Regions from separate parts of the Selenomonas sp. genome, predicted to be linked through region 2. Evidence: riboswitches for the same ligand, from Rfam matches in the RefSeq annotation. Region 2 holds a riboswitch; the other holds the start of a gene.
The links. A riboswitch is a leader RNA that binds a small molecule or an ion and turns the genes downstream of it on or off. The one in region 2 is predicted to bind cobalamin.
Positions count from the first base shown of each region.

Region 1: another riboswitch for cobalamin. It lies ahead of ACO5Z0_RS07820 (TonB-dependent receptor plug domain-containing protein); the one in region 2 lies ahead of ACO5Z0_RS07050 (TonB-dependent receptor plug domain-containing protein).

Region 1 covers NZ_DBHIUY010000007.1:97,928-102,821, forward strand. Annotated here, with positions in the region: gene ACO5Z0_RS07815 (ABC transporter substrate-binding protein) at 1-890, opposite strand, end outside; gene ACO5Z0_RS07820 (TonB-dependent receptor plug domain-containing protein) at 874-2,868, opposite strand; cobalamin riboswitch at 3,036-3,281, opposite strand; gene ACO5Z0_RS07825 (radical SAM family protein) at 3,347-4,588, opposite strand; gene pth (aminoacyl-tRNA hydrolase) at 4,585-4,894, opposite strand, start outside.
Region 2 covers NZ_DBHIUY010000006.1:133,302-138,195, reverse strand. Annotated here, with positions in the region: tRNA gene ACO5Z0_RS07070 (tRNA-Ser) at 12-100, opposite strand; gene ACO5Z0_RS07065 (RpnC/YadD family protein) at 142-1,182, opposite strand; gene ACO5Z0_RS07060 (hypothetical protein) at 1,187-1,459, opposite strand; gene ACO5Z0_RS07055 (TIM barrel protein) at 1,661-2,635, shown strand; cobalamin riboswitch at 2,755-2,956, shown strand; gene ACO5Z0_RS07050 (TonB-dependent receptor plug domain-containing protein) at 3,185-4,894, shown strand, end outside.

The DNA.
Region 1 (4,894 bases), on a different contig from region 2:
GTATCGGGCACGCAGTAAAGATGATTCTCTCGCACTGCCTTTACATGCTTAAACAACGGGTCATTGCGCAGCTTCTCACGAAACTCTTCCGTCTTTTCGCCTTCGGCGCTCCACGACGGCAGCAGGAACACATCGGGGTCGAGCGCGACGACCTGCTCCATCGATATGCTGTTGTCCTTCGTGAGACCCGCCATCGCCGCGCCGTTTCTGAGCGCGGCATGGCGGCACATGTCGTCAAAGAGATCGTCGCGCCGCCCAAAGACGCCGCTGAAAGCAAAGGCGACGACAATCGGGCGATCCGTCTCTGGAATATCTTCTGTGCGTCGTGCTACATCCGCCAGACGTTCATGCAGCCTTCCGGTCAAGGCCGCCGCTTCCTCTTCCCTGCCGATCACCTTGCCAATGGACTCGATGCGCGGAAAGACTGCCTCGATACTCTTGGGCGTTTTAGAAACGAAGACCGTCAGACCCAGATCGCGCATACTCGCTACGAGTTCCTTCGGCACACTGTCCGTTGTAAGCACAAGGTCGGGATGCTGCGCGAGTACGCGCTCAGGGCTCTTATCGTGCAGCTTCACGGGTACGGCTTTCGCCGCCTCTGCCATGCACGAAAGCCCCGCATCATCCACGTAGGAGGAAAGCGCCGCAATCTGTTCGGGCGGCGCGAGCGCGAGCAGGATTTCATCCGTGCCGAGATTGAGCGACACGATGCGCTGCGGCTTTTTGTGCAGCACTATCTCCGTCCCCATATCATCGACGCCGCGGAAAAACTCTCCCTCTTCCTCTTCTGTCGCCGTTCCCCATCGCGCACAGGCGCAGAAGAGGAAACCCGCGGCAAAAAGAAGCGCCAGCGCACCACTGCGCCGCACGATGTCAGAACGTATGCGCATACGTCAAACGGAAATTCAGCGGCAGATCAAGACTACCGGAACTATTCGAGTAATTCTTCCTGTCCAAAAGATTATAGATTCCCAGAGTCACTGTATCATTCCTGCCTGCAGCATAGGCAATATTCATATTGAGCTGAATCTTGTCAGGTATATCCTGCGCTGTCCCATTCCTCGGGGCAACATATTCGCGATCGCCGAGAAACTTGAAGTTCAAGTTTCCTTGCCATTTGTCCTTCTTATAATCAACACGGACAAGACCTTCGACGCGTCCTGCCGCCTGCTCCCACCCCTTATTCCCAGAGGGATCCTTCAATTCAGGGTTGGAGACTCCCGCACCTAAAACAAGTTGCCACGCTTCATTGAAACGCTTCGTATATTCGACTTCAAATCCTGTATTGCGAAAACTTCCTTTATTCGCCGCATAATACTGCTGCGTTACCTTATTCAGCTCCCAACCGAGCTTATTTTTCATATCCATGTGGTAAATGGCGGCTTTCCATGTATCATTTCCATGACGATGTTTGATGCCCGTTTCATACGTCCAACCACTTTCCGGCTGTAAACCTTGCGGATTCAAATGCCTTCCTCTAACTTTTTCATTGATACCATAATCCGCTGGCGGCATCTGAAATGCTCTGCCGACATTGATGTACCACGCTGTATTCCCATCAAATTTATAATCCGTTTGGAACTGCGGCATAAAGACATTTTGATCCTTCTCAGGATCGTTGATCCATTCACCACGCAAGCCAAGTGTGAAGTTAAAACGTGGTGTAAACTGCTTGCTATAAGAGGTATAAATCGCATTTTCCGTACGCGTCGCATTCTGTTTTTTCTCCGTGAGGTCTACCGCCTCACGCTGATAGGAATAGCCGAAAATCCAAGAGTCATCACCTAGCTTCCATGTTTTCTGTACATCGAAAATTTCACTGTTCCAGACGGCATTGGAAGCATTTTTTCCCATTGCGACATAATCGTAACCATCAACCTTGCGATAATTGTACCCAAGAACTGCATGGATACCATTTTCCCTGCCCTGGTATACAAGATTTGCCGTATGACGATAATCATCGTAACGATAATCATATCTCGTCCTCGAGGGCACGAGGGACTTCTTATCTGATGCCAGTTTATAAACGGTACTGCCGCGTGTGATCGTAGATTCTGTATAATTATAATTCAAGGAAAGTTCATCCGTAAGTGCAACACTCGCGTTCAAACGATTCTTTTGTCCACTGCCAACCCACCAATCCATCCATGAAACCTTATCCAATCCGAAAGCGTTGGAATGTGGAATCTCCTTCGACCATTCCCTGCTCACATCGAGCATGAAGCGATCACCTTGCACAAATACCTCCGTCTTTTTGAAGTAATTGCCTGCCGTCACACTTGCTTTGACTGCTTCTTCTCCCGCCTTGGGTTTTTTCAGAATGATATTGACAACACCGCCCATTGCCTCCGCACCGTAGAGCGTCGATGCCGCGCCCTTGACGATCTCGATGCGCTCGACCATCGCGGCTGGTATGTTCTCGGTACTCGGGTAATTCTTGAGGTTCATCGGCACGCCGTTGACCATGACGAGCGTGCCCCTGTCGTAGCCGCGCAGCGTGATACGTCCGGCGCTGAAGCCGAAATCCTGCCCTGCCTCGCCATAGGATGTACTCGTTGAGCCGATCTGCTGGTCGATCGCCTCGAATACGTTGCGATAGCCCGCTTTTTCAATATCCTTCGCTGTGATGATCGTCGTCGTCGCGGGCGTATCGAGATCACTCTTTCGCCTGCGCTGCGCCGTCACGAGCGTATCAGGCAAATCATGCCCGCTGTTTTCTGCAGTTTCCGCACTTTGTTCCTGCACCTGCGTCGTTTTCGCTGCCTCCTTTCCTGCCGCCGCATTTTCCGCCGCATACGCCTCGCCCGATAGGCTCATGCCCGCGATTGCCGCAAGCACCGCCCATGTCAGATGTCTCTTGCCTTTCATCTACATCACCCTTTCCAAAAATAAAGCGCCCTCCTGCAAAGCAGAAAAGGCGCATAAGGGCGGCGCAAAAAAATTCCCGGCAATTTCGCCGGGATGATTGCGTTCGTGCAGCCGAAGAAACGCCAAACAGCGCTTCCTTAATCCCCTTCCCATCACTCGCAGGTCAAATGGCGATTGTCCATCAGGCAGTTCTCCTGGCTCCAGTTCATCACTCCCCTGCGCCTTCCCAAGGCATTCGCCCCAGTGACTCAAGAAGCATTGATAAATGAAGTCGCCCAGATGTATAAAGATGGGGGCTGAATTTATCAGTGATTCCTTATTACAGGGTTGCTCGCTGCTACAGTGGCGGGACCGCTCCGGCTTTTTCCGGATTCCCTATTAAGTCTTGCGACACCTGATCCAACGATATAAAATTTCTATAAAAGAATAGCATTGATTTATTCTTATGTCAAGAACATGGATTTTAGAGGAATCGTTCTTAATCTTCGACATAGTGGCTGAAACTGCCGATGACGAGCTGCGGAAACTCCCTCTTGAGCCGTTCCAAAAACTCTCTCGCGCCGACCGCCTCGCCCTGCGCTTCGGGCATAATTTCAAGGAAGGCGTCGGGATCGACGTTGAGGTTGCGCACCTGTACCATGTTGACGGGCAATTCGCAAAAGAAGCCGCGCCACGCGTCGAGTTCTTCGGCGCGGTCATTAAAGCCCGGAAAGAAGAGCATGTTGAGCGACACATATACGCCGTGCGAAAGCGCGTAGCGGATCGACTCCTTGACGTCGGCGAGCGTGTAATTGCTGCGGTAGTACGCCGCATAGCTCTCCTCGATGGCGCTGATGATGCTCACACGCATGGAGTCAAGTCCGGCATCGACAATCTTTCGGATGCCCTCGGTATAGCCGGCATTCGTGTTGATATTGATCTGCCCGCGCTTCGTCGCAGCGCGAATCTGACGCTCGGCTGCCGCGATCGCATCCGCCGCAAGCGACGGCTCACCCTCGCAGCCCTGTCCGAAGCTCACGATGGCATCGGGCGCAGTCGAAAGGTGATATATGCCGACCTGCGCGATCTCCTCGGGCGTCGGACGGAACGCGATGCGGCTCTGCGGCGATGGACAGCACTCGGCGGGCTGCAGGGAGATGCAGCCGAAGCAGTTCGCGTTGCAGACGGGCGACGTCGGTATGCCCGCTTCCCAGCGGCGGTAAAAGAGATTCTGCGCCGTGCAGCAGTGCCACTTCAAGGAGCAGCCCGCCACCTGCTCGACGATGCGATTGCCGGGCAGATCCTTCTCGACACGGCGCACGAGTTTCTTGAGCTCGCGCGTATTGTAGTAGGCGGGATCCCATTTCGTATTTTCATCGGTGTAGAGCGCCGCCGCATAGAGATCGTCCTTATAGAACACGACCGCCGTGTAACCGTAGAGAGCGAGCCTTTCAGCCCCTTCCTCTCGCTGAAAGGCGGGCAGGAAGAGCCGCGTATAGCCTGCAGGCAGGATGGCGGCGACGGCGCGTCCCGCCAGAGGCAGCGTCTCACCCGCCGCCGTCCGCCCCATCGCCGCGCGATCAGGCAGAAACATCAAGTCCGCCGACTCGGGCAGGGGGATGAGGTCGGCGGGCGTGAGCGACATGATCCGCTTGCCCGAGCGCCCCAGTCCCGCGATGCCCGGCGCATCAAAGATTGCCCCATCTTCATCGGCGTAGAGCGCACGTATTTCATCCTTCATGCTTCGCCCTCCTGCCTCTCGATCTGTAGTACAGCGCTGCTTTTCCCCGCGTCTTCCCCCTCATGCGCTTCCTGCTTCGCTACCTTCTTCTTGCGCGGGTTGTAACGGTTCATCGCCATGTCGATGCCATCCGTCACGATGCACTCGACGGCGGGCAGTAAATAGGAAATCGCCGCTTGAATCTTCGTCGCATCGTCTGCGGGAAACGGCGCAAGCACATGCCTGACGACCGTCCAGCCGGGTAAAGGACGTCCGATGCCAATGCGCACGCGAGAGAAATCCTCTGAACCGATGTGCGCGAGAAGC
Region 2 (4,894 bases):
TTGTTTCATCATGGCGGAGAGGGTGGGATTCGAACCCACGGTGCATCGCTGCATCACCGGTTTTCAAGACCGGCTCCATAAACCGCTCGGACACCTCTCCATGACTTGCTGTATTATTTTAGCAAAAGGGGCCGTAGGCTGTCAATGTATCGAATGTTCTTTTTGCAAGGATTTGATCTTGTCCGGTGATAAATTTGTGATTCGGGCAATCATATCAAGGGGGAGATTTTCCTTGAGCATAGAAAGTGCTGTATCCAAGCGATTCTTTTCTATGCCGCGCTCCATGCCGCGCTCCATGCCGCGTTCCATGCCGCGCTCCATGCCGCGTTCCATGCCGCGTTCCATACCGCGCTCATAGATGCCTGTACTTAGGTTGCACATCGTATTCACCTCCTCTTCTATATCTGTAGTCGTATCAAGATCGAATTCATTCTTTAGTAGGTTTTTCTTTTCTGATGGAGACGTCTTTGTATCCTTGAATAGAATTTGCAGGAAACGGATGAGCCAGTCCTCATTCAGCTGCTGCTCATCTCCAAGATGGACTGTGATGATGCTTATTAAGTCATAGTCGGCACGATTTTCCTTGTGGCAGTGAAGAATGTGATGTTCATTCAGCTCGTAGCGATTGATGGCGCTTTTGCCGTTGGGGGAATCCATGCAGAGCCAGATGCTGTAAACTTTCTTGATATCATCGTAGGAAGACCCGGTAAATTCGGTTTCCTTTTGTGAGGAAATCAAGCGACTGGCATAGTAAACAGCACGACGCAAAAGCGCATAACCAAGTTTCGACCTACGCTGCGTTCTCTGCGCTTCGACGTTGACAATCAATGTGATGAGTTCTCCTGATTTTGGAGCGCGTGCGTGAAATAGAATATCGAAGCGAATCCAACCTTCGGTGATGGCGACGTTTTCCGTGGTATCGCCAAAGATTTCTTTAGGAGCGTTTCTTACCGTGTTCGTCTTGTCGCGGTCAATAGGAATCTCACTAATTTGCGGCATGCCTTCGATGTACTTTTCGGCGATGTCGGAAATGGAGACTTTTTCAAATTCCGGTACGGTTCGTTTGAGAAGGCGAGCCATGATGGCTCTTTGCGAAAGCAGACGCTTAGCATGTTGATCGTAGGTTGCATTTTGGTAAGGAAGCGTAGGATCTTTTCCTGAAATTTGTTCTTCTTTCTGCACGGACTCACCTTCTTTCTGTCATTATAGCATGAAACATCTCTTCTAGCCAGTGATACTTGCGTTCTTCATGGTAGAGGGAAGTTTGAACTGGAAGTTGTAAAATAAATGGACGCAAAAAGTTCCATTTGGGAATCCGTTCAGTAAAACTTGAGTTGAAAGCCAAAAGCAACTGAAAGAAAGGAACCAAAATGGAACCGATTTCAGCGCGCTGAAACCAAGAGATCTGAAAGGGATCGAAGATTGGGTTAACAACTATCTGCGCAAAATCTTCGGTCATAAAACTGTAAATGATATGTATGCTGCGGCTGCATAAGCTACCAAAGTTTGGCAGAACGATGCGACAGTGAACTTGCAATCTTCTCGGAGCCTTTTCGTTCCATCCGCTTGCTTGACGGTGGATATTCGGCTATGATAGACTAAAACAGTATGTTTTTCAAAATGTAGAAACTTTTTAGACGATAATGGATTAGGGGATTTTATGCTGGAACTGGTGAATATATCGAATGCAGGGTGCGATATAGAGAACTTGCTGCAAAATAAAACGGAAGCTCTCCATGAATTCATTGAGCGATACAGACTCGACGGCATCGAGTTCATGCTTTGTGCGCCGTGGGATCGGACGATGTATCCGCCTGCGTATATCAAGGGCGTACATCTCCTTTTCTGGCCGTCGTGGCTGGATTTTTGGCGTGGGGATAAAGCTGCGCTCCTTGCAGAGTTCGGCACGGAGGAAAATATCCGCGCCTACTACGGCTCTCTTGATGTTGATGACTGGGTGGAAGGCTGGAAAAAGAATCTGCGCCAAGCGGCGACTTGTCGGCCGCAGTACCTCGTCTTTCATGTCGCGCACAATGTGACATCGGAGATGTATACGCGCGAATTCTCTCATACCGATGAGGAAGTCGTCGAAGGGACGATCGAGCTGGTCAACGAGATCGCAGCTGAGATACCGCAGGGCGTGCGTCTGCTCTTTGAAAATCTCTGGTGGCCGGGGCTGACCTTTCAAAAGCCGCAGCTCGCAAGTGCCCTTTTGGAGCGCGTTTCCTATGCGGATACGGGCTTCATGCTCGACGTCGGGCATCTGATGAATACGAATGTGGCGCTTACGAGTGAAGAAGACGGCGCGCGCTATGTGAAGGAGACATATCGAAATCTTGGCGAACTGGGCAAGCGCGTTTATGGCGTGCATCTTCATCAATCGCTTTCGGGCAGCTATACGAAGCGCATGATGCGTGAACATGCGGGAGAGCATCGCAGCCTGCCTTGGCAGGAAGCTATGGAATACGTCCTGCAAGTCGATCGCCATCAGCCGTTTCAGACGAATGCGGCGCGGCGCATCATCGACCTCATCAAACCGGATTACCTCGTACACGAATTCATACAGCGCTCGCGCACCGATTGGGAAGAAAAGCTGCAGATACAGCAAAAAGCTCTGCGGAGTACGATTTCATAGAGATTGAATGTGTCGGTGGTTCCTTAAAGATCAGAGGTGCATACATTCATAGATTCTGATATTCCTACTTGACAAGAGCATCGTTCAATGCTACGCTATCTTTCGGAAACCAGCAAAATTTCATACAGCTTGGATCAGGTGTCGCAAGACTTAATAGGGAATACGGTATATGCCGGAGCGGTCCCGCCACTGTAGCAGCGAGCCGGTCTGCACGAGAAAATCTTTGTGTTTCTTGAGATGTCACTGAGGAATCGATCCTTGGGAAGGCGCAGACAGGTGATGAACTGGAGCCAGGAGAACTGCCTGATCGACAATCACCATTTGACCTGCGAGTGATGGGAAGGGGATTTTCGGCAGCGCATTTGCCTTTGGGTAAAGTGGCTTTTGCGGTGCCTTTGTGATAAGAGTACGCCCTTTCTGCGATGCAGGGAGGGCTTTTTTGTATGGAAATGTGAATGGGTGCCGTTCTCGGTATTTATCCGTCGATGAAGTAAGGGCGGCGGCTGAATATAAATTTGTCTGCGGGCAGAATTTTAGGAGGAGATTGAAATGGGAAGAACAGGGTCGAGGAAGAAACTCGGCGCGACGGTGGCGGCGGCGCTTACGTTCGCTGCTTTGTATCCTGCGGGGGGGCAAGTGTTTGCCGCAGAAGCGGAGTCGACGCAGGATGCCGTATCGGAGCATTCGCTCGACGAGACGGTCGTCACGGCGACGCGCACGCCGGTACAGGAGCTCAAGGCGAATGCAAATATCACGGTCATCACGGGAAAGGATATCGAAAAGCGCCACTATACGGATCTGACGCAGGCTCTGCGCGATGTCCCGGGCGTTACGGTCAATCAGTATGCGCCGGCAGGGTATAATAACAGCACAAAGTTCTATATCAATGGCTCGGAAGATGTTGTTGTTCTCATTGATGGTGTGAAGCAGAATTATGCAGGTGGCTTTGCGGCGTCACTGGCATCGGCGATGAAAGATCTCAGCGGTATCGATCGCATCGAGGTGCTGCGTGGCTCGGCATCAACGCTTTACGGCTCGGATGCCAAGGGCGGCGTCATCAACATCATCACGAAGAAGGCGAAGAATGCGAAAGCGACGGTTGAGGCGGCTTATGGCAGCTTCGGCAAGCAGCTCTATAGCGTTGCTTACGAGGGCAGCGAGAACGGTCTTGATTGGCGGCTCAAGTATCAGAAGGACAAGAGCAACGACTTCAAAGACGGGCATGGCAATGAAGTTCCTTCAGGACTCGACGCCGATTCCATCAACATCCACCTCGGCAAAGATCTCAGCAAGGCTTCATACCTTGTGCTCAACCTGCGCAGTTACAAGGATGGAGACCGCTATCAAGCGCTGTATGAAAAGCAGCAGGGATTGAGACAGAATCGAGGACGCTACGATCATTTTGATGTAGACTTGATCTGGAATGCGAAGATTGACGATACCTCGAAGAATCAGATGGTCCTTTCCCGCAGCCGCTATAATTATAATATCTTCACCTATGGTACATGGACGCCGTTAGGCGCAAGCTACGAGATGGACGTCTACAGCTGGAAGTTCAGTGACCAGTATGATAAGCGTCTCGGCGATCATCTCCTGACAACCGGCGTGGATTTCACGTATGACGATACGTCGATTTGGAACAGAGGAAGAGTGAGCATTGACGGGAGATCCCTCGTGAATCGTTCCGTCTATCTGCAAGATCAGTGGAACATCACGCCTGCACTCAAGCTCATCGGCGGCATTCGCTACGACAGCAATTCGGCTTTCGGCAGCCATACAAGTCCGAGCGTGAGCCTCGGCTATGATATTACGCCTAGAACTCATGCCTATGTAGCCTATACCGAGTATTTCCTGACCCCAACACCGAATCAACTCTATGCACCGACATATGGCAATCCGAACCTCAAGCCCGAGTCCGGCGATACGCGGGAGATCGGTATTGCGCATGATTTTGGCAAAGGACTGAATGTTGCAGCGCACTACTATTGGCGTCATTCCAAGGATCGCATCGGCTATCATCCCGTGACATATGTAAATATCAACGTCGGCGATGAGGATGCACATGGCTGGGATATGCAGCTTGCGAAGCGCTTTGACTCACATGTGAGTGCACGCCTTGGCTATACGAACACGCATGTTGGTAAAAACGAACAGCGCGGCGTCAATGTCGATGGTTATTTGCCGACGCATCAGTGGAATATCGGTGTGGATTACAAGAATCGGAGATTCGACGCATCTTTAATGGCACGCGCCATGATC